Regions from separate parts of the Pseudoduganella albidiflava genome, predicted to be linked through region 3. Evidence: predicted binding sites of a transcription regulator. Region 3 holds the regulator's gene; each other region holds the start of a gene.

Region 1 (7,201 bases), 290 kb from region 3:
CAGATGGCCGAGCAATACCAGCCGACCGCGATCCTGCTCGATATCCGCCTGCCGGACCGTTCCGGCCTCTCCGTGCTGCAGCTGCTGAAGGATAACCCGCGCACCCGCCATATCCCGGTGCACGTGGTATCGGCCTCCGATGCCGGCGAGGCGGCGCTGCACATGGGCGCGGTGGGCTTCGCGCTGAAACCCACCACGCGCGAGGAATTGCGCGAAGTGTTTGCACGCCTGGAGCAGAAATTCACCCAGAAGATCAAGCGCATCCTGCTCGTCGAGGACGACGCGCGCCAGCGCGACAGCGTGGTGCAGCTGATTTCCGACGAGGATATCGAGATCGAAGCGGTGGCCTCCGGCGAGGAAGCGCTCGCGCTGCTGGAGAAGACGGTGTTCGACTGCATGATCATCGACCTGAAGCTGCCGGACATGCAGGGCAACGAACTGCTGCAGCGCATGTCGCGCGAGGAGATCGCCTCGTTCCCGCCGGTGATCGTGTACACCGGCCGCAACCTCACGCGCGCCGAGGAAGCGGACCTGCACAAGTATTCGCGCTCGATCATCATCAAGGGCGCCCGCTCGCCGGAGCGCCTGCTGGACGAGGTGACGCTGTTCCTGCACAAGGTGGAGTCCGAGCTGTCGTCCGAGCGCCAGACCATGCTGAAGACGGTGCGCTCGCGCGACCGGGTGTTCGAAGGCCGCCGCATCCTGCTGGTGGATGACGACGTGCGCAACATCTTCGCGCTCACCTCGGCGCTGGAGCACAAGGGCGCGATCGTGGAGATCGGCCGCAACGGCTTCGAGGCGCTGGAAAAACTCGACCAGGTGCAGGACATCGACCTGGTGCTGATGGACGTGATGATGCCGGGCATGGACGGGCTGGAAGCCACCCGCCGCATCCGCGCCGATGGCCGCTGGAACCGCCTGCCGATCATCGCCATCACGGCCAAGGCGATGAAGGATGACCAGGAGCAGTGCCTGGCCGCCGGCGCCAACGATTACCTGGCCAAGCCGATCGACCTGTCGCGCCTGTACTCGCTGCTGCGGGTGTGGATGCCTGCGCTGGACCGCATCTGAGGATGACGCCGATGCAGCCAGTCCGCCCACCTCAGAGCGATACCGACATCGAGCTGAAAATGCTGATGGAGACGATCTACCTGAAGTACAGCTACGACTTCCGCGACTACACCGGGGCATCGCAGAAGCGGCGCGTGCTCCATGCGATGCGCGAGATGAACTGCGCCACGATCTCGCAGCTGCAATCGCGCGTGCTGCATGAGCCGGCCGCGTTTTCCGAGCTGCTGCAGTACCTCACGATCCCGGTCACGGAGATGTTCCGCGACCCCACCTACTTCGCCGCGCTGCGCGAGCACGTGATGCCGGTGCTGTCCACCTATCCGTCGCTGAAGATCTGGGTGGCCGGCTGCAGCACCGGCGAGGAAGTGTTTTCGCTGGCGATCCTGCTGAAGGAAGAAGGCCTGCTGGAACGCAGTATCATCTACGCCACCGACATCAATCCGCAGTCGCTGGAAAAGGCCAAGAAAGGGGTTTTCCCGCTGGAGAACATGCGCGCCTACACGGAAAACTACCAGGCCGCCGGCGGGCGGCGCGCCTTTTCGGATTACTACACGGCGGCGTACAATGCCGCCTTGTTCGACCGTTCGCTGGCGGAGAACGTGACGTTCGCGGACCATAGCCTGGCCACCGACGCGGTGTTCGCGGAAACGCAGTTCATCAGTTGCCGCAACGTGATGATCTACTTTAAGAAGAAGCTGCAGGAGCGCGCGCTGGGCCTGTTCCACGAGTCGCTGTGCCGGCGCGGCTTCCTGGGCCTGGGCAGCAAGGAAAGCATCGACTTTTCCGCCTATGGTCCGCTGTTCGAACCGGTCGTCAAGCGCGAGCGGCTGTTCAGGAAACTGTAATGGACGGCGCCCAGAATGGATGACGGCACGAATGGTTGACGGAACCAATGGATGACGGCAGCAATGGCTGATGATGTCCTCGCGCTGGCACTGGCGGGACGCCGCTTCGAAGCGATCGTCATCGGCGCTTCCGCCGGCGGCGTCAATGCGCTGATCGAGATCCTGCCCGGGCTGCCACGCGAGTTTCCCTACCCGGTGCTGACGGTGCTGCACGTGATGCGGGCGCGCCCGAACCAGCTGGTGGAAGTGTTCAGCCAGCGCCTGGCCATGCGGGTGGAAGAAGCGGCGGACAAGGGGGAACCGAAGGCCGGTACGCTGTATTTCGCGCCGGCCGATTACCACCTGTCGATCGAGGCCGACCGGGTGTTCTCGCTGAGCCTCGAACCGCCGGTGCATTTTGCCCGGCCAGCGATCGACATCACGATGGAAACGGCGGCCGACGTGTACGGCCCGCGGTTGATGGGCATCCTGCTCACCGGCGCCAACCAGGATGGCGCCGCGGGCCTGGCCGCGATCGGCGCGGCGGGCGGGCTGACGGTGGTGCAGGACCCGGCGGAAGCGCAAGTGAGCGTGATGCCGAACGAAGCGATCCGGCTGCGCACGCCGGACCTGGTGCTGCCGCTACGCGATATCCGCAGGCTGCTGCAACTGTCGATGGAGAAAGAGCAATGAATAGTGTGCCCAACAAGGAGTGCAGCATGGGATTGATGAGCAGCTCGGTTGGAATCCCCGCGGAGAGGGGCACCGGTAGCGTGACGAAGCTCCTGATCGTCGACGACTTGCCGGAGAACCTGCGGGCCCTGAACGCCATCATCCGGGCCGACAACCGCGCCGTGTACCAGGCCATGTCCGGCGAAGAGGCGCTGGCGCTGCTGCTCGAACACGACTTCGCGCTGGCCATCCTGGACGTGCAGATGCCGGGCATGGATGGCTTCGAGCTGGCCGAACTGATGCGCGGCACGGACAAGACCCGCCATATCCCGATCGTGTTCGTCAGCGCGGCCGGCAAGGAACTCAATTACGCGTTCAAGGGCTATGAAACGGGCGCCGTCGATTTCCTCTACAAGCCGCTCGATCCGGACGCCGTGCGCAGCAAGGTCAACGTGTTCGTCGACCTGCATTGCCAGCGGATGGAGATCCGCCGCCGCGTCGAGGAACAGCATGCCACGATGAACGAACTGCGCGCCGCCCAGGAAGAACTGCGCTACGCGCTGCGCATGCGCGACGAATTCATGTCGATGGTGGCGCACGAACTGAGGACGCCGCTGAACACGCTGTTCCTGGGTACGCAGATGCGCAAGATGCAGCTCGAACGGGGCAACCTCGAAGCGTTCGGCAAGGAAGCGCTGGAAAAGATGGTGGAGGGCGACGGCCGCCAGATCCAGGCGATGATCCGCCTGATCGACGACATGCTGGACGTATCGCGCATCCGCAGCGGCGTGCTGTCGATCCGCCCCGCCTGGACCGAGCTGCAGGCCATGCTGCGCCGGCTCACGGGCGACCTGGCGCGCCAGGCGCAGGACGCCGGCACCACGTTCGAGCTGGACGCGCCCGACACCGTGAGCGGCTGGTGGGACGAGTTCCGCATCGAGCAGGTGATCGTCAACCTGCTGACCAACGGGCTGCGCTACGGCGGTGGCAAGCCGGTGCGCATCCGCCTCTCGGCCACCGAAACCGAGGCCCGCATCGACGTGATCGACCAGGGTGCCGGCATCGACGAGGCGATGCAGGCCCGTATCTTCCTGCCCTACGAGCGGGGCGCCGGCAATGGCGTGCCGTCCGGCCTGGGCCTGGGGCTGTACATCTCGCGGCAACTCGCCGAGGCGCACCACGGCACGCTGACGGTGGCCAGCCGGCCGGGCGAGGGCTCCGTGTTCACGCTGGTGCTGCCGCGCGAGGAACGGCCGGCCTGAACGATTTCCCGAGGCGACCGCGCCGCCGGTTCTTTCGTGCTGACGCCTTTTACCGCCTTTCGTACAATGCATGGCGAAGGAGGGCGCACGGTGAAACGCGATTGGCCCATCGATGGCGACAGGCGGGAATGGCTGGTACGGCGCAACTGTTCGCTGACGCCGCGCCAGACCGTGGCCGTGTGGGCCGCGCTGCTCGGGCTGTCGCTGGGCGTGGGCCTGTTCTTCACGCTGCAGGGCGCCTGGTACGTGCTGGTATTTTCCGTGCTGGAAATGATCGCCGTCACCGCCGCCTTTATCGTCTACAGCCGGCATGCCACCGATTGCGACCGCATCGTCCACGAGCATGACATGCTGTTCGTGGAAAAGGTGCGCGGCGGCCGCGCCTCCACCATCCAGCTCGACCCCTGCTGGGTGCGCATCGAAGCGCCGCAACGGCGGCGCGACCCGATCCGGCTCGTCGCGCGCGGCGTTACCGTCGACGTCGGCACCTGGCTGCCCGAGGAAGCGCGGCGCGCGCTGGCGCGGGAATTGCGCGAACAGCTCGCGCAATAAGCATCCCTGACCCCGTATTTCCCACAACCGGGGTCAGACCCCGTTTTCAGGAAATTATTGCCAAAAACCGGGGTCTGACCCCGGTTTGAGGAAACTCGATTTTCGTCCCAGATATCTGTAAAAAAACCTGCCGCTGGCGAACCGGGGGCAGGCAAAGGCTTGGAGATACGCCAGGTTGAAACGCTGTATTCGCCTCCTCAGCGCCTTCTCAGAAGCGGTAGCCGATGCCGGCGCCGAACAGCACCGGGTCGACCTTGACCTTGCTGGCTTTCACGCCGCCGATCAGCACATCGCTGCGCAGCCGCACCTTCTTCACATCCACGTTCAGCGACCAGTTCCGGTCGAGCTTGAAGTCGATGCCGGCCTGCGCCGCCAGGCCGATGCTGTCGTGCTCCAGGCTGCCCTGGCCGTCCAGCAGCCTGTTCTTCGAGAAGGTGGTCCAGTTGAGGCCCAGGCCCACATAGGGGCTCACGGTGCTATCCGGGGTGAAGTGGTACTGCGCCAGCAGCGTGGGCGGCAGGTGCCTGAAGGTGCCGATGGCCTGCCCGTCGAGATACACCTCGTGCTTCTGCGGCCAGGTGAGCACCAGTTCGGCCGCGAAGTGCGGCGTGAAAAAGTAGGCAATGTCGAGTTCGGGAATTGTCCTGCTTTCGACACCGATGCGATCGGCCGCGCCGCTGCCGGCAACCGGGCTGGATTTGTCGGACGGATCGATGTGCACGGCGCGGGCGCGCACCAGCCAGTTTGCCGACGTGTCCCGCGATTGGGCGATGGCCGGGCTGGCGAGCATGGCGGCCGTGATGGCGATGATGCCGAGAATGGCTTTTTTCATGATGCTTCCTCTTTGTTTTCACTGTGATGGCGGCGCCAGTGTAGGGAAGCTCATCTGTAAAAACTTTGATACAAGTCAAAATTGCCGGAACGAATACAGATAGGTAAAAACCAAGTAATATATTTCCGCTGCGCACCCAACCTCTTCAGGAGAACAGACATGAAGCTGAACGTCAACGGACAGGTCCGCGAATTCCAGGCGGAAGACGATACACCGCTGTTGTGGGTGCTGCGCGAGCAGCTCGGCCTGACCGGCACCAAGTACGGCTGCGGCATTGCCCAGTGCGGCGCCTGCACCGTGCACATCGATGGCGAAGCGATGCGCAGCTGCGTGCGGCCCGTGTCCACCGTGACGGAGCAGATGAAGATCGTCACCATCGAAGGCCTGTCGCCGGATGGCTCGCACCCGGTGCAGAAAGCCTGGGCCGCGCTGGACGTGCCGCAATGCGGCTTTTGCCAGAGCGGCATGATCATGGCCGCCACCGCGCTGCTGAAGGAAAAACCCAGGCCCACCGATGCCGACATCGACATGGCGATGACCAACATCTGCCGCTGCGGCACCTATAACCGGGTGCGCAAGGCGATCCACGTGGTGGCGCGCGGCGGCGATCCGAAGAGCGCCGGCCTGGCCATCGAACACCGCGAAGGGAGCAAGGCATGAGCGCCATCGACACCCGCCTCGCCAGCCCTGCCAGCCCGGCGCGCCGCCGCTTCCTGGGCCAGTCCGCCGGCCTCGTCGTCGCCTTCCACATCCCGTTCGCCGCGCAGGCACGGGCCGCGCAGTCGCCGGAAGTCAACGCCTGGGTGGTCGTGAAACCGGACGACACGATCATCATCCGCATCGCCCGCTCCGAGATGGGGCAGGGCACCCTGACCGGCCTGGCGCAACTGGTGGCCGAAGAGCTGGACGCCGACTGGAGCAAGGTCACCACGGAATACCCGACACCGGGAGCGAACCTGGCCCGCCAGCGCGTATGGGGCAGCTTCTCGACCGGGGGCAGCAATGGCGTGCGCGGCTCGCATGAGTACGTGCGCAAGGGCGGCGCCGCCGCGCGCATGATGCTGGTGCAGGCGGCGGCCGCGCAGTGGGGCGTGCCGGCCAGCGAGTGCAGCGCCGCAAGCAGCGTGATCACGCATGCACCGAGCGGCCGCACCGTCACGTACGGCAAGGTGGCCGAGGCGGCCGGCAAGCTGGAAGCGCCCAAGGACATCGCGGTCAAGGACCCGAAAGACTGGAAGATCGCCGGCAAGCGCCTCGCGCGCCTGGACACGGTCGACAAGACCACCGGCAAGCAGGTCTACGGCATGGATTTGACGATGCCCGGCATGCTGAACGCGGCGATCAAGGATTGCCCGGTATTCGGCGGCAAGGTGAAAAGCTTCAATGCCGATGCGATCAAGGACAAGCCGGGCGTGAAGAAGGTGCTGCAGGTGGGCGACTCCGCCGTGGCCGTGGTGGCCGATACCTGGTGGCGTGCCAAGACCGCGCTCGACGCGCTGCCGATCGAGTGGGACAAGGGCCCCAACGCCAGCCTGTCCAGCAAGGACGTGGCGGCCACGCTGAAGGCCGGGCTGGATGCGCCGGAAGCGGCGGTGGGCAATGCGAACGGCGATGCGAAGGCGGCGCTGGCCGGCGCGGCGCGGCGCATCGAGGCCGTGTATTCGTATCCGCACCAGAACCACGCAACGATGGAGACCATGAATGCCACCGCGCGCTGGACGCCGGAGCGCTGCGAGGTGTGGACGCCCACGCAGAACGGCGAAGCGGCGCTGGCTGCCGCATCCGAAGCGGCCGGCCTGCCGCAGGACAAGTGCGACGTTTACAAGATCCACCTGGGCGGCGGCTTCGGCCGGCGCGGCGCGGTGCATGACTGGGTGCGCCAGACGGTGCAGATCGCCAGGGAGATGCCCGGTACGCCGGTCAAGCTGATCTGGACCCGCGAGGAAGACATGCTGCACGGCCGCTACCACCCGGTCACGCAGTGCAAG
Region 2 (7,201 bases), 760 kb from region 3:
CACCGAAAGCAATCGAAAGGCCAGCATCGTTCCGCTGGATGCAACTGATCATGGGTATCGTCTGCATGGCCATGATCGCCAACCTGCAGTATGGCTGGACCCTGTTCGTCAATCCGCTCGCCGAGGCGCACGGCTGGACCAAGGCATCGATCCAGGTGGCCTTCACGATCTTCATCCTGACCGAAACCTGGCTGGTGCCGGTCGAGGGCTGGGCCGTGGACAAGTGGGGCCCCCGCCCCGTGGTGCTGTTCGGTGGCCTGCTGTGCGCCATCGGCTGGGTGATGAACTCGTATGCCGACACCCTGGCCGTGCTGTACATCGCCGCGGCGATCAGCGGCATCGGTGCCGGCGCCGTCTACGGCACCTGCGTGGGCCAGTCACTGAAATGGTTCCCGGACCGCCGCGGCCTGGCTGCGGGCCTGACCGCCGCCGGCTTCGGCGCCGGCTCGGCCGCCACCATCATCCCGATCTCGAACATGATCGCGGAGCGCGGCTACCAGGACACGTTCCTGTACTTCGGCATCGGCCAGGGCGCGATCGTGATCCTGCTGGCGCTGATGATGGTGCGTCCGCCCCACACGGCGAGCAAGGCCATCAAGAAGAAGATCAACCCGAACGTGCTGCAGACAACGGCCGACTTCAAGCCTTCGCAGATGGTGCGTACCCCGGTGTTCTGGGTGATGTACACGATGTTCGTGCTGGTCGCCGCCGGCGGCCTGATGGCCACCGCGCAAATGGGGCCGATCGCAACCGACTTCGAGATCGATGGCGTGAAGTTCAACATCATGGGCATGGTCCTGCCGGCACTGACCTTCGCCCTGGCGATCGACCGGGTGCTGAACGGGTTGACGCGGCCATTCTTCGGCTGGGTATCGGACCAGATCGGCCGGGAGAAGACGATGTTCATCGCCTTCGCGCTGGAATCGGTGGGCATCATCCTGCTGTACTACTTCGGCCGCGATCCGATCATGTTCGTCATCCTGACCGGCCTGGTGTTCTTTGCCTGGGGCGAGATCTACAGCCTGTTCCCCGCCACCACGGCCGACACGTTCGGTACCCGCAACGCCGCCGGCAATGCCGGGTTGATGTACACGGCGAAGGGCACGGCATCGATCTTCGTGCCGATCTCCAGCATCATCACGGCCATGACGGGCAGCTGGGAAGCCGTCTTCTTCGTCGGCTGCGGCATGAATGCGGTGGCTGCCATCATGGCCTGGTGGGTGCTGCGGCCGATGCGCAAGCGCTTCATCGAAGAGTCGTCCGGCACCGTCAGCGTGCAGGATGACGAGAAGCTGATGACCGGCAGCGCCGGCACCACGACCGCATCGCCGCTGCCGAACTGACCGGCAACCCCGCGGCAATGCCGCGGCATCCCCCCGGCAAGTCCGCATGCACCGCGCGTGCATGCGGACTGCCCACGCCCTACTGTTCCTGACGAGGCTCCCCATGATCCAGCACTGGATACGTTTCACGCATCTCGACACCTTGCGCTTCGGCACGCTCGAGGGCGACAAGATCCGCGTTTTCAAGGGCGACATGTTCGATGCGCCGCAGCGCACGGACATCGCCATCCACCTGGCCGAGGTGCAGCTGTGCACGCCCGTCGTGCCGGGCAAGGTGCTGGCGATGTGGAACAATTTCCATGCGCTGGGCAAGAAGCTGGGGCTGCCGCCGCCGGAAGAACCGTTGTACCTGATGAAGCCGCCCACCTCGTACCTGGCGCCGGGCGGCACGATCCGCAAGCCGCGCGGCGACGGCAAGGTAGCCTTCGAAGGCGAGCTGGCGATCGTGATCGGCCGCAGCTGCAGCGGCGTGTCCGTGGAGAACGCGCCCGACCATATCTTCGGCTACACCTGCGCCAACGACGTGACCGTGAGCGAGATCATCGGGCGCGATCCCACATTCCCGCAATGGGTGCGCGCCAAGGGCTTCGACACCTTCTGCCCGTTCGGCCCCGTCGTCGCCACCGGGCTCGATCCGGCGATGCTGGTGGTGCGCACCATCCTGAACGGCGAGGTGCGGCAGGACTATCCCGTCAACGACATGGTGTTCTCCGCGGCCGAGCTGGTCAGCCGCGTGTCGCAGGACATGACTTTGGAACCGGGCGACCTGCTGCTGTGCGGCACGTCGGTCGGCGTGGGCTCGATGCGTCCGGGCAGCACCGTCGTGGTGGAGATCGACGGCATCGGCAGGCTCACCAACCGTTTCGAGTAAACCCAGGGAGCAGATGATGAAGATCGCAGTGATCGGAGCGGGAGCAATCGGTGGACTGGTGGGGGCGCGGCTGGCGCTGGCGGGCGAGGATGTGACGTTCATCGTGCGCGGCGCGAACCTGGAAGCCCTGCGCAACCGGGGCATCAGGCTGATCGAGGCCGACGGGCAGGTGCGGATCGCCGCGCAGGTGCGCGCCACCGACGACTACGAGGCCGCGGGCCCGCAGGACGTGGTCATCGTGGCGCTGAAGGCGCACCAGGTGGCCGACGTCGCTGGCCGCATCGGTGCGCTGTTCGGCCCGGAGACCGTGGTGGTGACCATGCAGAACGGCATCCCGTTCTGGTACTTCCATCGCCACGGCGGCGAATTCGACGGGCGGCCGGTGCTCAGCGTCGATCCCGCCGGGCAGCTGGCGCAGGCCATCCCGCCGGCGCGCATCCTCGGCTGCGTGGTCTATCCGGCGGCGGAGCTGGTGTCGCCCGGCGTGATCCGCCACATCGAGGGCAGCCGGTTTCCGCTGGGCGAACTCGATGGCAGCACGAGCGAGCGGGCCGGCAGGGTTGGCGCCTGCTTCGAGCATGCGGGCCTGAAGGCACCGGTGCTGGAGAATATCCGCGCCGAGATCTGGCTGAAGCTGTGGGGCAACCTCAGCTTCAATCCGATCAGCGCGCTGGCGCATTCCACGCTGGTGGACATTTGCCAGCACCCGCTGGCGCGCGGCCTGGCCGCTAGCATGATGCGCGAGGCCGAAGCGGTGGCGGCCAAGCTGGGCATCGCCTTCCGCGTCACGCTGGACCGCCGTATCGAAGGCGCGGAAAAGATCGGCAAGCACAAGACGTCGATGCTGCAGGATGTCGAAGCAGGGCGGGGACCGGAGATCGACGCGCTGGTGGGCTCGGTGATCGAACTGGCGCGCATGACGGGCACGGCGACGCCGCACATCGATTCCGCGTACGCTCTGGTGAAGCTGCTGGAGCAGTCGATGGCCGAGGCGCGCGGCGGCGTGCGGCTGCACAAGGCGGTGGCGGCCTGACGGCGCCAGGCCCGGACGAAAAAAAACCGGGACAGCGCATCGTCCCGGTTTTCGTGACCCCTCGAGCCTTACAGGCCCCAGGTGTAGGCCGCTTCTTCGCGGTCCTGCTGCTGGTCGCTCAGCTTGTCGCGCCATTCCAGCTGGAAGAACTGGGCGATCAGGCCTGCGAGGGAGAAGTCGTTGTTCTGTTGCTTTGCGGTATCAGTGAGGCCGTTCATTTTGCTGCTCCTTGAATGGTTGAAAGCGTGTATGCCTTTGATTATAAAGGCGGTACACCCCCGGTCCAATTGACGGCAGCCATAACGGTCATTCAATGTGTGAATGACTGTCTATGAAAACGCGCTCAAAAATCAGGCAAATTTATTTAGTGAGTGTCGGTAGGAAACTGTTGTTTTCGTTCGCTGCCTGGGGTAACCGGACAGTGAGCCCAGGCATGGTTTCCGCGCTGCATGCCTAGATCTTGCCCTGGTGCTTCAGCCGGCTCAGCGTCTCGGGCGACAGGTTCAGGTAGTACGCCAGCTCCTTCTTCGGCAGCCGCTCGAACATGTCCGGAAACTTGCGCATGAAGCGGTGCACGCGGCCGGGCGCATCGAGCAGGTGCAGCGTGATCGTGTGGGCCATGATGCCGCTCATCAGGTTCATCACCTCGTACTCGAACGCCTGCTTCACCGTGCTGTGGCTCTGCAGGAAATCCACCCACTGCGACAGCGGCATGCTGGCCACCCGCGCCTTCGTCATGCACACGATGCTGTACGGCGTCGGCGTCTTCAGGCACCACGCGGCATAGCTGGTTTCGATGTCGCGCTCGGAGGAGAAGCGCAGGATCATTTCCTTCGCCTCGTGGTTAGTGACCAGCCGCTTGAGGATGCCGTCCAGGATGAAGTACTGCTGCATGTCGTACACGCCCTGGTTCAGGAGCAGGTCGCCCTTCTGGTGATTGGTCACCGTCAGGTATGGCTCCAGGGCGGCCATTTCGCTGTCGCGCATTTCCTTGAGAACGATGTTCTGTTTCAGCTGTGCGCGAATGATGTTGCGTTCGGGGTGATTTGCGATGAGCGTCATGTGCAACCGGCCAACATACACGAGATTGTCATCATGCGGTGAATCTTGACCGCGGTCAATGATTCAAATCAGAGCCGCTGGCTATGATGGTTCCAGGGCGAATCGGCTGGCCAGGTCGCCTGAACCGACGGGCACCCCGACAATAAATGGAGACAACCATGACCCACAATGTATCGGTAGAAGTCACCGACGGCTTCCACCTGGTGATCGATGCGCTGAAACACAACGACATCGATACGATCTTCGGCCTGGTCGGGATACCGATCACCGATCTCGCCCGCCTGGCGCAGGCCGAAGGCATGCGCTTCATCGGCTTCCGGCACGAGCAGAACGCGGGCAACGCGGCCGCCATCGCCGGCTACATGACGAAGAAGCCGGGCATCTGCCTGACCGTGTCGGCACCGGGCTTCCTGAACGGGCTGACCGCGTTGGCCAACGCCACCACCAACTGCTTCCCGATGATCCTGATCTCCGGTTCCAGCGAACGGGAAATCGTCGACCTGCAGCAGGGCGACTACGAGGAGATGGACCAGCTGAACGTGGCGCGCCCGCACTGCAAGGCAGCGTTCCGCGTGCTCAAGGCCGAAGACATCGGCATCGGCATCGCGCGGGCCATCCGCGCCGCCGTCTCCGGCCGCCCCGGCGGCGTGTACCTCGACCTGCCGGCGCAACTGCTGGCGCAGACGATCGAGGCCGGCCACGCCCAGCGCTCGCTGGTCAAGGTGATCGATGCCGCGCCACGGCAGCTGCCGGCGCCCGAGTCGGTGGAGCGCGCGCTGGCACTGCTGAAGGGCGCGAAGAAGCCGCTGATCCTGCTCGGCAAGGGGGCCGCCTATGCGCAGGCCGATGCCGACATTCGCGCCTTCGTCGAACGCACCGGCATTCCCTACCTGCCGATGTCGATGGCCAAGGGCCTGCTGCCCGACACGCATGCGCAGTCGGCGTCCGCGGCGCGCTCGTTCGTGCTGGCCGAGGCCGATGTGGTGGTGCTGGTCGGCGCGCGCCTGAACTGGCTGCTGGCGCACGGCAAGGGCAAGACCTGGGGCAAGCCGAAGCAGTTCGTGCAGATCGATATCGCGCCGACGGAAATGGACAGCAACGTGGCGATCGCCGCGCCGCTGGTCGGCGACATCGGTTCCTGCGTGGGCGCGCTGCTGGCGGGGCTCGATGGCGCCGGCATCGACAAGCCGGATGAAGAATGGCTCGGCGCGATCGCCCAGCGCAAGGAACAGAACACGGCGAAGATGGCCGCGCTGCTGGACAGGAACCCGGTACCGATGAATTTCCACAGCGCGCTGCGTTCGATCCGCGACGTGCTGAAGGAGTACCCGGACATCAACCTGGTCAACGAAGGCGCCAACACGCTCGACTTCGCGCGCAGCATCATCGACCAGTACCAGCCGCGCAAGCGTTTCGATTCGGGCACCTGGGGCATCATGGGCATCGGCATGGGCTTCGCGATCGGCGCGGCGGTCACCAGCGGCAAGCCGGTGGTGGCGGTGGAAGGCGACAGCGCCTTCGGCTTCTCCGGCATGGAGCTGGAGACGATCTGCCGCTACGAGCTGCCCGTCACCACCATCGTGTTCAACAACAACGGCGTGTACCGCGGTACGGACGTGAACCCGACCGGCGGCAAGGACGTGGCGCCCACCGTATTCGTCAAGAATGCCCGCTACGACAAGATGATCGAGGCGTTCGGCGGCATCGGCTACCACGCCACCACGCCGGAAGAACTGGCGCGGGCACTTTCGGAGGCGATCGCCGCCGGCAAGCCTGCGCTGATCAACGCCGTCATCGATGAAACGGCCGGCACCGAAAGCGGGCGCCTGACGAACCTGAATCCGCAAAGCGCCGCGAAAAAGTAAATCCACACCTGTGATTTTCCACGACGCCGGCATCACCAATGCCGGCGCGGGGCCCCGCTACGACTGAACAAAGACCTCAACAAGGAGACTGCACCATGAGCAAGCCACTGGAAGGCATCAAGATCATCGACTTCACCCACGTCCAGGCCGGCCCCGCCTGCACCCAGATGCTGGCCTGGTTCGGCGCCGACGTGATCAAGGTGGAGCGGCCGGGCGCGGGCGACGTTACCCGTTCGCAGCTGCGCGACATTCCCGGCGTCGATGCGCTGTACTTCACCATGTTGAACAGTAACAAGCGCTCGCTGACGCTCGACACCAAGACCGCCGAGGGCAAGGAGATCCTGACGAAGCTGATCAAGGAATCCGACGTGCTGGTGGAGAACTTCGGTCCCGGCGCGCTGGACCGGATGGGTTTCACATGGGAGCATATCCGCGAGCTGAACCCCGGCATGATCGTGGCGTCGGTGAAAGGCTTCAGCGACGGCCACCATTACGAGGACCTGAAGGTGTACGAGAACGTGGCGCAGTGCGCCGGCGGCGCGGCGTCCACCACCGGTTTCGACGACGGCCCGCCGACCGTCAGCGCCGCCGCGCTGGGCGACAGCAATACCGGCATGCACCTGGCCATCGGCATCCTGACGGCGCTGCGTTCGCGCGATGTCACGGGCCGCGGCCAGAAGGTGGCGGTATCGATGCAGGACAGCGTGCTGAACCTGTGCCGCGTGAAGCTGCGCGACCAGCAGCGCCTGGACCGCGTGGGCTACCTGGAAGAGTATCCGCAGTACCCGCACGGTACCTTCTCCGACGTGGTGCCGCGTGGCGGCAACGCCGGCGGCGGCGGCCAGCCGGGCTGGGTGCTGAAGTGCAAGGGCTGGGAAACCGATCCCAACGCGTATATCTACTTCACGATCCAGGGACACGCCTGGGCGCCGATCTGCCGCGCGATCGGCAAGGAAGAGTGGATCGACGATCCCGCCTACATGACGGCGCAGGCGCGCCAGGACAAGATCTTCGACATCTTCGGTAC
Region 3 (7,201 bases):
CCGCAGGACATCGTGCCGAAGCTGCGCGCGCTGCAGCGCCTGGGCGACGGCTACACGGAGGCCGAAATCGCGGCCGCACCCGCCGAACTGGCGGACAAGACGGAAGAAGACGCGCTGATCGCCTACCTGCAGGGCCTCGGCACGCTGATCAAATCAAGGAACTGACGCCATGAGCATCGAACACATTTTCGACAGCGCCAGCAGTGTGATGACGGTGGTCTCGTTCATCACCTTCGCCGGCATCTGCGCGTGGGCCTGGTCCACCCGCAAGCAACAGGATTTCGCGCAGGCCGCGCAGTTACCGTTCATGGAAGAAGTGCGGCACGAGGAGAAGCGCGATGTCTGATTTCACCAGCGAATTCTGGAACCTGTACATCGCCGTGCTGACGGTGCTGGGTATCCTGGGCTGCGGCGTGCTGCTGTACACGCAGTCCGTGCACAAGGTGTCCGCCGCGGATGCGGCCGCGGGCAAGGGGGTCGGAACGACAGGTCACGTCTGGGACGACGACCTGACGGAACTGAACACGCCGATGCCGCGCTGGTGGATGTGGCTGTTCTACCTGACGATCGTGTTCGGCGCCGCCTACCTGTTCCTGTACCCCGGCCTGGGCACCTACGCCGGCAAGCTGGGATGGCGCTCGGCCGGCCAGTACCAGCAGGAACTGGCGAAAGCCGACGAGGCCTATGGCCCGCTGTTCGACAAGTACCGCCGGCAAGACCTGAAGGCGGTGGCGGCCGATCCGCAGGCGCGCGCGATGGGCGAGCGGCTGTTCCTCACCTACTGCGCGCAGTGCCACGGCTCGGATGCGCGCGGCAACAAGGGCTTTCCGAACCTGGCGGACAGGGACTGGCTGCACGGTGGCGCGCCCGAGGCGATCAAGCAGACCATCATGCAGGGCCGCCATGGCGTGATGCCGCCGATGGGCGTGGCCATCGGTTCCGACAAGGATGTCGAGAACGTCGCGCATTATGTGCTGAGCCTTTCCGGCAGCAACGCGGCCGATCCGATCAAGAGCGTGTTCGGCAAGGGCAAGTTCACCGCCTGCCTGGCCTGCCATGGCGCCGGTGGTACCGGCAACCAGGCGCTCGGCGCGCCGAACCTGGCCGACAAGACCTGGCTGTACGGCGGCAGCGCCGACACGATCATGGAAACCATCCGCAAGGGCCGCGACAACACGATGCCCGCCTTCGGCGACTTCCTCGGCGAAGGCAAGGTGCACGTGCTGTCGGCGTACGTATGGGGCCTGTCCAACGACACGAGATGAAACAAGCCAGATGAAACGAAGTGAGACTGCCATGAACGCCCCCGTGCCGGAACAGGTGATCCGGATGTATGAAAAGCGCCAGCCGATCCATCCGCGCGAAACGGATGGCCGCTATGCGCGCCTGCGCTGGCTGTGCCTGTGGCTCACGCAACTGGCCTACTACGGCACGCCATGGCTCGTGTGGAACGGCCGCCAGGCCGTGCTGTTCGACCTGGGCACGCGCAAGTTCTACCTGTTCGGCCTGGTGCTGTGGCCGCAGGATTTCATCTACCTCGCGGCGCTGCTGATCATCTGCGCCTGGGGGCTGTTCCTGGTGACGGCGGTGGCGGGCCGCGTGTGGTGCGGCTTCGCCTGCCCGCAGACGGTCTATACCTCGATCTTCCTGTGGATCGAGCGCAGGATCGAAGGGTCGCGCGCCGCCCGCATCGCGCTGGACCGGCAAGGCCCGTCCGCCCGCAAGTTCGGCAAGCGCGTCGCCAAGCACCTCGCCTGGGGCGCCGTGGCGCTGTGGACCGGCTTCACCTTCGTCGGCTACTTCACCCCGGTGCGCGAACTGGGCACCGGAATCGCCACGCTGGCGCTGGGGCCGTGGGAATGGTTCTGGGTGCTGTTCTACGGCTTCGCCACGTACGGCAACGCGGGCTGGCTGCGCGAGCAGGTGTGCAAGTACATGTGCCCGTACGCCCGCTTCCAGAGCGCGATGTTCGACCGCGACACGCTGATCATCACCTACGACACGGGGCGCGGTGAACCGCGCGGCAAGAAGGCCACGGGCGGCGCCTGCATCGATTGCACGATGTGCGTGCAGGTCTGCCCGGCCGGTATCGACATCCGCAACGGCCTGCAGTACGAATGCATCGGCTGCGCCGCCTGCGTGGACGCGTGTAACAGCGTAATGGACAAGGTCGGCCAGCCGCGCGGCCTGATTCGCTACAGCACCGACCGGGCCATGACGGCGAACCTGGCGCCGGCAGAGATCCGCCAGCGGGCACTGCGCCCGCGCGTGCTGGCGTACGGCGCGGCGCTGCTGGCCATCACGCTGGCGGTCGGCTTCGCGCTGGCCACCCGCACGCCGCTGAAGATGGACGTGATCCGCGACCGCGGTTCGATGGGCCGCGAAGTGGACGGCGGCGCGATCGAGAACGTGTACCGGCTGCAGATCATGAACACCTCGGAGCAGCCGCACCGCTACCGGATCGCGGCCGCCGGGCTGCCCGGCCTGGCGCTGGCGACGGACGACGTGGTGGCACTGGCCGCCACCGAAACGCGCGCCGTGCCGGTGCGGGTGCGCGTGCCAGGGGAGGCACTGCGGGGCGCGGGCAAGACCGGCTCGAACCCGATCACATTCACGCTGACGGCGCTGGACGATGCGCGCCTGGCCGTCGAAGAACCCGCGGTCTTCATCGTGCCGCGCTGAGGAGATGACCATGCAAGCGATGACGATGTCCGCCACGCCCTGGTACCGCGAGCGCTGGCCTTGGCTCCTGATGGCCGGCCCGGCCGCCGTGCTGGTGGCCGGCTTCTATACCGGCTGGCTGGCCTTCGCGCAGCAGGACGCGCTGGTGGTGGGCGACTATTACAAGCGGGGCAAGGCGATCAACCAGGATTTGCGGCGCGACCGCACCGCCGCCGCGCTGCATGCCGCCGCCGCCCTGCGCTACGATGCCGCGCACGGGGTATTGCACGGCCGGCTATCGGCCAGCGCGCCGCTGCCCGGGCCCTTGCACGTGCACCTGGCGCACGCCACCCAGCCGGAGAAGGACTTGCGGCTCCTGGTGCGGCCCGATGCCGGCGGCAGCTTCGCCGTGCCGCTGCCGCTGCTCGAACGCAGCCGCTGGACCGTGCTGGTGGAAGACGAGCGGCGCACCTGGCGCCTGGAGGGGCAGTGGCAGTGGCCGGTGGAGCGTGAATTGACGCTGGCGGCTTCGGAATAAAGCAGGCGCCGCTGCTGCATCAAGCTGCATCGGTTGGCCGGCGAATACCGGTGGAAGCGCATGCATTCACCCCAAAGGCGAAGGACTGGGGTCAGACCCGTGGGGTCTGACCCCGGCATTTGCACTTGGGGTGGGCTTATCTAAGCGGCATCACGCGCAGGTCTCGGTCCCCGCCGTGATTGCCTTCAGCCGGGGCAGGTCGAGCACCTTGACCTCCCGGTTCGCCACCATCAGCAAGCCCTGCTTCTTGAACTTGTTCAGCAGCCGGCTGATGCTCTCGATCGTCAGCCCCAGGTAGTTGCCGATATCCTCGCGCGACATGCGCAGCTGGAACTCGGTGCTCGAGTAGCCGCGCGCCTCGTAGCGCGAAGCCAGGTTGACGAGGAAGGCGGCGAAGCGCTGTGTCGCCTGCATATTGCCCAGCAATAGCATCACGCTTTGCTCGCGCGTGATTTCCTGGCTCATCATGCGGTGGAAGTGGCGCAGCAGCGTGGGCATGTCCACCAGCAGCTGTTCCAGGCTGGCGAAGGGGATCTCGCAGACCTCGCTGTCTTCCAGCGCCAGCGCGCTGCAATAGTGCCTGTCGGTGCTGATGGCGTCCATGCCCAGCAGTTCGCCGCCCATCTGGAAGCCCGTCACCTGTTCTTCGCCGTTGGCGTTGATCTGGTAAGTCTTGAAATGGCCGAGCCGGATCGCGTACAGGTTCGTGAACGGCTCGCCGATACGGAACAGGTTCTCGCCCTTCTGCACCTTGCGGCGGCGGCCGATGATCTTGTCCAGCTTGTCCATGTCGCCCATGTCCAGCCCCATCGGCAGGCACAGCTGGTGCATGCTGCAGGTCGAGCAGCGTGCCTTGAGGATCTCGATCGTGGCGCCGGGCAGGGTCAGGGATGGCAGCTCATGCATCATTGTCGGGTCCGATGTCATCGTCCATTGTCGGTTGACCTCCAGTGTACTTGATCCCGCCTCGATCCCGCCTCGATCCCGCTGTCCGGGCAACCGCGCAACTTGCAGCTTGCGTGCCCTTCCGCACAGTGCGCCAGCGGGGAAGCGGCGCATAGTGTCCCGACAACATCGGGGCGGGGGAGACAATGCGTCCGCTTGGTATCAAAGCGAAAGTCGCGCTGGCGACGACCGTCACGTGCATCGTGATGATCGCGCTGGTCACCGTGCTGCAGGCCCGGCGCATGCAGGAGGATTTCACGCGCGTGCTGTTTGCCCAGCAGGATGCGCTGATCGCGCGCACCGCGCTCGAGGTGGATGAAAAGATGACGCTGCTGCGTGACATCGTTGCCGAATCGGCACGCTGGCAGCCCGGCGACATCTGCGCCGATCCGCCCGCGCTGCGTGCCCACTACGACTACCGCGCCGTCCTTCGCCTGTTCGATGACATCATCGTCGTCAGCCCGGCCGGCACCATCGTGGCCGATATCCCCGCGCTGCCGGGCCGCCCCGGCGTCAGCGTCACGGACCGCGCGTACTTCCAGCGGGTCATGCAGGAAAAGGCGCCCCTGATCGCGGAACCGGTGATCGGCAGGGCGAACCGGCAACCTGTCGTGCAGATGGTCGCCCCCGTGCTCAGCGAGGAAGGCGAGGTGGCCTGCGTGCTGATCGGCGTGCTGCGCCTGTACAAGAACAACCTGCTGGGCCACCTGCGCACGGCCAAGGTGGGCCGCACCGGTTACTACTACATCGTCACCGGCTACGAACCATCGGTCTACGTGGTGCACCCGGACCCTGCCCGCCTGCTGAAGCCACGCGGCCAGGAAGGCTATGCCGCCACCGTGCTGGCGATCCGCGGAGGGTTCGAAGGCACCACGATCAGCACCGACGGCCGCGGCGTGCGCGCGCTGCTCAGCTACAAGCGCCTGAAGACCGTCCCATGGATCCTGATCGCCAACCTGCCTGCCGAGGAAGCGTTCGAGCCGTTCGACGACCTGCTGGTGCGGCTTGCGCTGTGGGGCACGCTGGCTTCGCTCGTCACCGCGGCCGTCATCACCTTTATCACGCTGCGGCTGATGTCGCCGCTGATGCGGCTGCGCGATGCGATCGGCACCTTGCGCGGCACGCCGGGGCACTTCGCCCCGCTGCCGGTCACGTCGCGCGACGAGATCGGCGAGCTGACCGGGGCCTTCAACGACCTGATGCGCGAACGCGAGGCGGCCGACGCCCACGCCCGCGACCTGATGGCCGAGCTGGAAACCCGCGCCGCCGAGCTGGAACGGGCACGCGACCGGGCCGAGGCGGCCAACCGCGCCAAGAGCGATTTCGTCGCCAACATGAGCCACGAGATCCGCACGCCGATGAATGCCGTGCTGGGCATGGCGCAACTGCTGCAGAACACCGACCTGGCGCCGCAGCAGCGCAAGTACCTGCACATGATCCGCACCGCCGGCGATTCGCTGCTGGGCATCCTGAACGACGTGCTGGATTTTTCCAAGATCGAGGCGCAGCGGATGGAATTGTCGCCCGTCGAATTCGACCTGGACGAATCGATGAGCACCCTGGCCACGACGATGACGATGAACGCCGGCGAAAAGGAACTGGAGCTGGCCATCGTGGTCGACCCAGAAGTGCCGCGGCTGCTGCGGGGCGATGCGCTGCGGCTGCAACAGGTACTGGTGAACCTGGCCGGCAACGCGATCAAGTTCACCGCGCACGGCGAGGTCGTGGTCGAGGTGAGCCTGGTGGAGCACGGCGGCGGAGAGGCCGACGCGGTGCTGGGCTTCGAAGTGCGCGACACGGGCATGGGCATGAACCCGGAACAGCTGTCGCACCTGTTCCAGGCGTTCACGCAGGCCGACGAAAGCATCACACGCCGCTTCGGCGGCACGGGGCTGGGGTTGGCCATCACGCGCCGGCTGATCGAACTGATGGGCGGGGAAATCCATGTCGAGAGCGAACCGGGCAAGGGCAGCCGCTTCTGGTTCACGCTGCCATTCGGCGTGCTGCCGCGGCTGGAGGCGCCGCGCAAGCCGGCCGCCGGCCATCTCGCCGTGCTGGTGGCGGACGACAATGCCACCAGCCGCAACCTGATCGGCCGCCTGATCCGCACCTGGGGGTGGGAGGCGGACCTGGTCGATTCCGGCAGTGCCGCGCTGGCGATGTTCACGTTCCGCATGCGCACCGGCCGGCCATACGACGTGGTGCTGGCCGACTGGCACATGAGCGGCCCGGACGGGAATGCCCCCGCCGCGGCGATCCGGCGCGAGGCCGACGGGCACCGGCAGCCGATCGTGGTGATGCTCAATGCCTTTGCGCGCGAACGCCTGGAACAGATTTCAAGAAGCGCGGAAGCCGATGCGGTACTGGTCAAGCCGATCACCAGTTCCACGCTGTTCGATGCGCTGCACCAGGCCCTGGCGGCAAAGGGCGGCGGCGGCGAACTGGTGCCCGCCAACGCCCAGGGCCATGCGAACCGCCTGCAAGGCGTGCACTTCCTGCTGGTGGAAGACAATCCGCTGAACCAGGCCGTGGCGCGCGGCATCCTGGAACATGCCGGCGCCACGCTGGACGTGGCCGGCGACGGCCAGCAAGCCCTGGACGTGCTGCGCATCGACGCGCAGCGCTACGACATCGTGCTGATGGACATGCAGATGCCCGTGCTGGACGGCTTTTCGGCAACTGCCGCGATCCGCTCGGAACTGGCGCTGCGCCTGCCGGTGATCGCGATGACGGCCGGCGTGCTGGCCTCCGAGCGGGAACGCTGCATGGCGGCCGGCATCACCGACTTCATTGCCAAGCCGGTCGTCGTCGACGAGATGATGATGGTGATCGAGCGGCACCTGCCGGCGCGGCGCAGGCCGGCCGAAACGCCACCGCCGGCGGCCAAGGCGGCTGGCCCGCTGGTGGAGCCAGCCGCGGCGCAAGGGGGCGAACCCGTGTTCAGCATGGACAGCCTGGGGCGCGTGATGGGCCGCGATCCGAAAGGCCGGGCGCTGATGCGCAGGATGGTGGAAAGCGCCCTGGAAGGCGGCATGGCGCCGGCCGACGAAGCGGACC
Region 4 (7,201 bases), 980 kb from region 3:
CGATGTCGCCGGCGGGAACGTCGGTGTCCGAGCCCACGTGGCGGAACAGTTCGCTCACGAAGGCCTGGCAGAAGCGCATCACCTCACCGGGGCTCTTGCCTTTCGGGTCGAAGTCGGAGCCGCCCTTGCCGCCGCCCATCGGCAGCGTCGTCAGCGCATTCTTGAAGGTCTGCTCGAAGGCCAGGAACTTCAGCACGGACAGGGTGACCGACGGGTGGAAGCGCAGGCCACCTTTGTACGGGCCGATGGCCATGCTGTGCTGGATGCGGTAGCCGCGATTGACCTGCACCTGGCCATGGTCGTCGACCCAGGAGACGCGGAACATCACGACCCGCTCGGGTTCGACCAGGCGGTCCAGCAAACCCTGCTCGGCATATTTCGGGTGTGCTTCGATGAAGGGCCACAGGCTTTCCATCACTTCGGTAACGGCCTGCAGGAATTCAGGCTGGCCAGGATTGCGGTCGGCGACGTGCTGCAGGAACTGGTGTACGGATGCGTATTTCATGTGAATCCCAAAGAACGAAAGGCGTCGCTGCGGGAGAGACGGCGGAGAGCGGATATGCATCATTACGGTGCATTGCGCACCAAAGTCGTGCATAGCAATTCGATCATAACAAATAAAGATGCTTCGGCAAAAGCGTCGATTGCAAAATTTAAGTGGGCGGCAGGCGTCGAATCATGAAATTGATTGCTTGGCGTGCCGGATGCCAAGGTGGCGCCGGTGCGGGGAGGTGAAAAAAGCGGGACCGCGGCGGACGCGGTAATCAGCTCCCGCTGCGAAGACACGGCAATAAAAAACGCCACCCGAACCGCTGTTCGAGTGGCGTTTTCCCAGGACCGCTGGCTGGCCTGCAAGCTTGTGGCCTGCAAGCCGTTCGGCTCAATCAGAACTGGTTCATCGTGTTGTGCTTGCCGGATGCCTTCAGCGCAGCTTCGCCGCTGAAGTATTCCTTGTGGTCGTCGCCGATGTCCGAACCCGACATGTTCTGGTGCTTGACGCAGGCGATGCCCTGGCGGATTTCCTTGCGCTGGACGCCGGCCACGTAACCCAGCATGCCTTGCTCGCCGAAGTATTCCTTCGCCAGGTTGTCGGTCGACAGTGCGGCCGTATGGTAGGTCGGCAGCGTGATCAGGTGGTGGAAGATACCGGCTTCGCGGGCAGCGTCGGCCTGGAACGTGCGGATCTTTTCGTCCGCGGCGAGCGCCAGTTCGGTGCCGTCGTATTCCACGCTCATCAGTTGCGAACGCTCGTAAGCGGACACATCCTTGCCTGCTTCCTTCATGGCGTCATAGGCTTGCTGGCGGAAGTTCAGGGTCCAGTTGAAGGACGGGCTGTTGTTGTACACCAGCTTGGCGTTGGGAATCACCTTGCGGATTTCCTTCACCATGCCGCCGATCTGGGCGATATGCGGTTTTTCGGTCTCGATCCACAGCAGGTCGGCGCCGTTTTGCAGCGAGGTGATGCAATCGAGTACGCAACGCGCTTCGCCGGTGCCCGGACGGAACTGGAACAGGTTGCTCGGCAAGCGCTTCGGCCGCACCAGCTTGCCATCGCGCTTGATCACGACATCGCCGTTGGCGATCGAATCGACCGTCACTTCGTCCGCATCCAGGAAGGAATTGTACTGGTCGCCCAGGTCGCCCGGCTCGCGGGTGAAGGCGATCTGCTTGGTCAGGCCGGCACCCAGCGAGTCGGTACGCGCAACGATCAGGCCGTCATCCACGCCCAGTTCCAGGAAGGCGTAGCGCACCGCGCGGATCTTGGCGAGGAAGTCTTCATGCGGAACCGTGACCTTGCCATCCTGGTGGCCGCACTGCTTTTCATCGGAAACCTGGTTCTCGATCTGGATGCAGCAGGCGCCCGCCTCGATCATCTGCTTGGCCATCAGGTAGGTTGCTTCGGCGTTGCCGAAACCGGCGTCGATGTCGGCGATGATGGGCACCACGTGCGTCACGTGGTTGTCGATCTGGTCCTGGATCGCTTGCCGGGCAGGGCCTTCGGGGGCGGCGTCCAGCTGGCGGAACAGGCCGCCCAGTTCGCGCGCATCGGCCTGGCGCAGGAAGGTGTACAGCTCGCGGATCAGGCCGGCGACGGCGGTCTTTTCATGCATCGACTGGTCAGGCAGCGGACCGAACTCGGAGCGCAGGGCGGCGATCATCCAGCCGGAGAGGTACAAGTAGCGGCGCTCGGTGCTCTGGAAGTGCTTCTTGATCGAGATCATTTTTTGCTGGCCGATGAAGCCGTGCCAGCAGCCCAGCGACTGGGTGTACTTCGAGGAATCGGCGTCGTAGTTCGCCATGTCGGCGCGCATGATCGCGGCCGTGTACCGGGCGATATCGAGGCCGGTCTTGAACCGGTTCTGGGCGCGCATCCGTGCGGCGGACTCGGGGTTGATGGCATTCCATGCGCTGCCTTCCTTGTCCTTGAGGGTGGCGATGGCTTGGATATCGTCTTGGTACTGTGACATGTGAATCTCCCGGTAGAAGTAGTAAGAGTAAGCGGATCGAAAGTCGTGTCGTTGTGCGTTGCGCCGGTTCACCGCCTGCTTTGGAAGGCGGTGAATCAAGCGCGTCTCCATGTACACAGAATAGACCTTCTGGCCGGGTCGCGTCTACTCTTATATAAGACACATGAGTGAATTTATTTCGATCAAAAACAATGGGTTATCGTAAGTTTTTCATGATGCGGCATGAAAAATCAGTAAATGAAATGACCCGGCCGTTTCCCGTCTGGCTGGAATCCACATTGTGAAATGGATTTTCAGCTGCAGGAACCGCAGCGTCACATTCAAGATCCGGGCCAGGTCGATTGGAACAGGGCGCTTACCCGACTGCCGTCGAGACCAGCCCTGGCCGCGATACCACCTGGAAACCCGCCGTGGCCGCATGGCGATGCTCGCCCAGCCGGATGGTCCGGTGTAAGCTGTGAATGTTGTCACTCCAACCTGAAGGAAATTTATGAAACCGCTGTTTTCCGACGAGGAAGCGAACGCGGCATCCGCGCTGCCCGTGGCCCCCGCCTCCGCCTCCGCTCCCGCGTTCCCACCGCTGCTCGACCCTTCCCGCCCGTCGGACAATCTGCCCGCGGCGCGCCCCGAGGCGAGCGCCGCGCCGGTGATCCGTGTCGATCTCTCCGGTATCGATGACAAGGCCATCGAGAGCCTGGGTGGCTCCACCGGCGCCGGAGTGGCGAAGGTGTCGGCCAAGCTGCTCGGCACCGTGCGGGCGTCGGATGCCGATGTGTTCGGCACACAGTTGAACGAACTGATCGCCACGTCCAAGGGCCTGGATCCGGCCAGGCTGCGCTCGGGCGGCCTGCTGTCGCGCGTCACGAACATGTTCGGCTCGGTCAAGGAAAAAATGCTGTCGCAATACCAGGTGGTCGAGTCGCGCATGGATACGCTGGTGGCGGAGATGACGCGCCATGCCAATGTGCACAGGGGGCGCATCCAGGATTTCGACGAGATGTACAAGGGCCTGGAAAGCTATTACCAGGGCCTGGATGCCGACGTGAAGAAGGGCGAGGGCTGGGCGGTCCAGCTGCGGCAGGCGGTCGCGCAGCAGGGCACGGCGGCCAACGCTTTCGAGGCGCAGCAGGCCACCGAGCTCAGGCGCCGTCTCGAACGCCTGGAAAAGCGCATCGACGACCTGCGCCGCGCCATGCTGATGGCCACGCAGATGGTGCCGCAGATCCGCCTGTCGCAGGACAATGCCCGCGCGCTGACGGACACGTTCACGGATATCGTCAACGTGTCCATTCCAGCGTGGCGCAACGTCTTCTCGCTCTACCTGTTGCAGCTGGAAGCCAAGCAGAGCGCGGCGGTCGCCAACGCCGCCTACGATGCCACCGACGCGGCATTCCGCGCCCAGGCCGACATGCTGCTGGAAAATACCGAAACGGTGGCCCGCGCGAAACAGCGTTCCCTGGTCAGCCTGGAAACCGCCCAGCATGTGCAGGCGCAGCTGGTGTCCGCGTTCGACAAGCTCGAACAGATATCGAACGAAGGCCAGCAGCGCCGCAAGGACGAGCTGCCGAAACTGCAGGAGCTCGAGCGCGAACTGATCACGCGCTTTTCGCCAGGCGCGCAGGCGGGCGTGCAATGACCGGCAGCGGCCATTGATCCGGCTGCGCATTCCAGCGAAAATATTCTTTTCACCATATAAGGAAAGCCCATGTCGACGATGCTCGAAACTGGCCATCGCATCAATCTCGAAAAAGCCGCGCCGGGCTTGAAGCGTGTTCGTATCGGTCTCGGCTGGAAGGTCAACGCAGCCGAAGGCCAGGCATTCGATCTCGATTCGTCAGTATTCCTGTGCGGGAAGAACGCGGACGACCACCCGGTCATGCTCAGCAATGCCCACTTCGTTTACTACAATCACACGAAGTCCCCGGATGGCGCCGTGGTGCACTCCGGCGACAACCGCACGGGCGACAAGGATGGCGACGACGAGGTCATCACCGTCGACCTGGCCAGGGTGGAACCGGGCGTTGTGGAGATGCCGATCGTGGTCACGATCCACGATGCCGAGGCGCGCAAGCAGACCTTTGGCCGCGTGAACGACGCCTACGTGAAGGTGTACAACGACGATACCGGCGAAATCATCGCGCAATACGACCTGGACGAAGACTATTCGGACAAGACCGCCTTGCAGTTCGGTTCGCTGTACCGCAAGGATGGCGAATGGCGTTTCCAGGCCGTCGGCGCCGGTTTCAAGCTGAACCTGGCAACCTTCATCCGCAAGCTCGGCGGCACCGTCTGAAGACGGTCGCGCCTTCCCGCCGCAACGCCTTGTGGCGGGCGAAGCCGATGGTTCCCGATGCCGAGTGACCGATGACACACCAGAAGCCCAGGGCATTCGATTTCGGCGAGGAGCCGGAGCCTCCCGCCCAGCCGGCCGGCGGTCCCGCCGTGCCGCGGGCATTCGACTTCGGCGACGCGCAGGAACCCGCGCAACCCGCTGCGCCGGCGGCAAGGGGCGGGGCGCCCAAGGCGCTGTCGTTCGACGAACTTCCCGCGACAGTTGCACCCACTGGCGTGATCCCTAACGCCGTGGCCAGGGCGCTGTTCGAGAGCGAGGATCATCCCGCGGTGCGCGATGCCCTGGCAACCGCCCGGGTCAGCTTCCCGGCATTGTTCGAGCACTCGGAACAGCGCCTGGCCGCGCTGTTCCGCCGCCTCCTGCCGGTCAGGCTGTCACTGGTGACCGAGTGGGCGGAAGGGCCGCTGATGGGGCAGGCCGCGCTGCTCCAGCCTATTACCGAGCTGGTCCTGGCGTTTTCCCGGATGGGCGTGCCCGCGCTGCTGGACGAAGCGCTCGAGAGCACCCGGGCCACGCCGGGCATGTTCGGCAAGCTGTTCCGCCGCCCGGCATCGCCTGCCCGGTTCAAGCCCGCGCTCACGGCAGCCCGGGCGCAGCTCCTGCAACTGATGGCGGACAGCGAAGTGGCCATGCGCGACCTGGAAGAGTCGGCACGGAACCTGACACTGCACGGGGCGGCACTTGCCGTGGCGAGTGAACTGGCCGGTGGCGCGGCGGATGCGGCGCTGCTGGACGCGCTCACGCAGCGGCGCACGCTGATCCAGCAGGCCATGCGCCAGGCCGAACTGTCGATCCTGCAGATGGGGCAGGTGCGCCAGCAGGCCGCCGACCTGATCGGCCAGGTGTCGTCCTTCCTGACCGTCACCTTGCCCGCGCTGGAAATGGCGCAGGCGCAGGGCGGCGAATGAAGGGATTGGCGGCGGCAGTTTTCGTGCGTGCCGTGTGCCGATAACGCGTCAAGCCACCGGCATGGGCCGCCGGTTCAGAACACCGCCTCGGCCCTGGGGCCGGCATCGCTGGCGGAAATGCTGACCAGCTTCCATCCATTTCCGGAACGGGACCAGACTTGTGTGCCGCCGCCGGCTTGTTGGACCGTCCCGGCGTTTTTCAAGAGAATGGTCTGCCTGTATTCATTCACGAGAATGGCTGTCGAGGCATCGATGACGGTCACTTTGACGTTGGAAAACTCGAGGGAGACGATTTTCTGGACCATCTGAAAGCCGGCCGAGATGAGCTTTTCCAGGTCCTCGAAGGCGTGCCAGACTTTGCCATCGGCACCGAGGCCGGTGAATTTCTCTTGATCGATATAGTCGAGATAGCGGCCCGGATCGAGCGCTTTGGAGGCATCGACCAGCCCTTCGAATGCACGGAGGACTTCTGCCTTGATCGAGTCGTTGTCTGTCATTGTCGAATTCGCCGGCTAAATTGCTGGATGAGTTGCTGAATGAGCTATCGAGGGGGGCACTGAATGAGGGCCAGGGCCGCGCTGGCATGGCTTACATTCCTACCAGGGCAGTTCCGCGCCATTATAGGACCGGAACGAGCCGCTGTCGGCAGGTGTCAGCGCGTCGAGCACGCGCAGCATGTCCGCCACGGCATCCTGGGCTTGCCGCCCGATGGTCTCGCCCCGGAACGGTTGCGACAGGCGCGAGCTGACAGTGCCAGGGTGCAGCGCCACCAGCACGCTGTTTTTCTGGTTGCGCGCCACTTCGATGGCGGCGGTCCTGACGAGCATGTTGAGGGCGGCCTTGGAAGCGCGATAGCTGTACCAGCCACCCAGCCGGTTGTCGCCGATGCTGCCCACCTTCGCCGACAGCATGGCCATGATCGCGCGCTCGCCGGCAAGCAGGGGAACGAAATGGCGCAGCACCAGTGCGGGGCCGAAGGTATTGGCCTGGAAAGTCGCCTGCATTTGCGCGTAGTTGAGATCGGCCAGGCGCTTTTCCGGCATGAAGTCGTCGCCATGCAACAGCCCCGCCGCATTGACGATCAAGTGATAACGCCGGCCGTCACCAAGGATGCGGGCCGCCTCGGCGACACTGTTTTCGTCGGCGAAGTCGATCGGCGGCGTGGAGTGGCGATACAGGCCATGCACCGCCGCGCAGCCCGGTGTATCTCTCAGCAGGTCGACAAAGGCCGCCCCGATCGTGCCCGAGGCGCCGATGACCAGGGCGTGGAATGGGTGGGGCAGGCTGTTCATCATGCTGAATGCTCCGTTGTCGACCGCGCGTCGCAGCGCGTTATAGCGCGGCATAGCGCGTTGAAAGGGCGCCATGTATCGCCGCGCCAGGACAACCATTCTGCCGCATCCGGTCTCCACCGAACGACCCGATACGGGCGGGTGCTGTAAGATTTGCGATCGCCTTCACACCCATTTGCA

What was found. Region 3 encodes FNR, which switches genes on or off when oxygen is low (the NO sensors DNR and NnrR bind a similar motif). Its sites were predicted from a motif close to TTGATNNNNATCAA; they were not measured.
Positions count from the first base shown of each region.
Region 1: EYF70_RS30415 (OmpW/AlkL family protein) is a predicted target of FNR. The motif match lies at 5,279-5,292, and genes of this name have one in related genera.
Region 2: oxc (oxalyl-CoA decarboxylase) is a predicted target of FNR. The motif match lies at 4,355-4,368, and genes of this name have one in related genera.
Region 4: EYF70_RS25155 (isocitrate lyase) is a predicted target of FNR. The motif match lies at 2,641-2,654, and genes of this name have one in related genera.

Region 1 is NZ_CP036401.1:7,305,309-7,312,509, forward strand. It holds gene EYF70_RS30390 (response regulator) at 1-1,071, shown strand, start outside; gene EYF70_RS30395 (CheR family methyltransferase) at 1,083-1,916, shown strand; gene EYF70_RS30400 (chemotaxis protein CheB) at 1,980-2,588, shown strand; gene EYF70_RS30405 (hybrid sensor histidine kinase/response regulator) at 2,624-3,829, shown strand; gene EYF70_RS30410 (DUF2244 domain-containing protein) at 3,920-4,381, shown strand; gene EYF70_RS30415 (OmpW/AlkL family protein) at 4,590-5,213, opposite strand; gene EYF70_RS30420 ((2Fe-2S)-binding protein) at 5,373-5,873, shown strand; gene EYF70_RS30425 (xanthine dehydrogenase family protein molybdopterin-binding subunit) at 5,870-7,201, shown strand, end outside.
Region 2 is NZ_CP036401.1:6,253,887-6,261,087, reverse strand. It holds gene oxlT (oxalate/formate MFS antiporter) at 1-1,343, shown strand, start outside; gene EYF70_RS26030 (fumarylacetoacetate hydrolase family protein) at 1,447-2,214, shown strand; gene EYF70_RS26025 (2-dehydropantoate 2-reductase) at 2,231-3,247, shown strand; gene EYF70_RS31195 (hypothetical protein) at 3,316-3,465, opposite strand; gene EYF70_RS26020 (Crp/Fnr family transcriptional regulator) at 3,701-4,309, opposite strand; gene oxc (oxalyl-CoA decarboxylase) at 4,468-6,174, shown strand; gene frc (formyl-CoA transferase) at 6,270-7,201, shown strand, end outside.
Region 3 is NZ_CP036401.1:7,013,653-7,020,853, reverse strand. It holds gene ccoO (cytochrome-c oxidase, cbb3-type subunit II) at 1-165, shown strand, start outside; gene EYF70_RS29210 (cbb3-type cytochrome oxidase subunit 3) at 170-346, shown strand; gene ccoP (cytochrome-c oxidase, cbb3-type subunit III) at 339-1,265, shown strand; gene ccoG (cytochrome c oxidase accessory protein CcoG) at 1,297-2,682, shown strand; gene EYF70_RS29195 (FixH family protein) at 2,693-3,199, shown strand; gene fnr (fumarate/nitrate reduction transcriptional regulator Fnr) at 3,350-4,108, opposite strand; gene EYF70_RS29185 (response regulator) at 4,291-7,201, shown strand, end outside.
Region 4 is NZ_CP036401.1:6,032,190-6,039,390, reverse strand. It holds gene gdhA (NADP-specific glutamate dehydrogenase) at 1-505, opposite strand, end outside; gene EYF70_RS25160 (hypothetical protein) at 568-855, opposite strand; gene EYF70_RS25155 (isocitrate lyase) at 885-2,468, opposite strand; gene EYF70_RS25150 (toxic anion resistance protein) at 2,959-4,104, shown strand; gene EYF70_RS25145 (TerD family protein) at 4,174-4,761, shown strand; gene EYF70_RS25140 (hypothetical protein) at 4,833-5,729, shown strand; gene EYF70_RS25135 (nuclear transport factor 2 family protein) at 5,804-6,226, opposite strand; gene EYF70_RS25130 (SDR family NAD(P)-dependent oxidoreductase) at 6,326-7,021, opposite strand.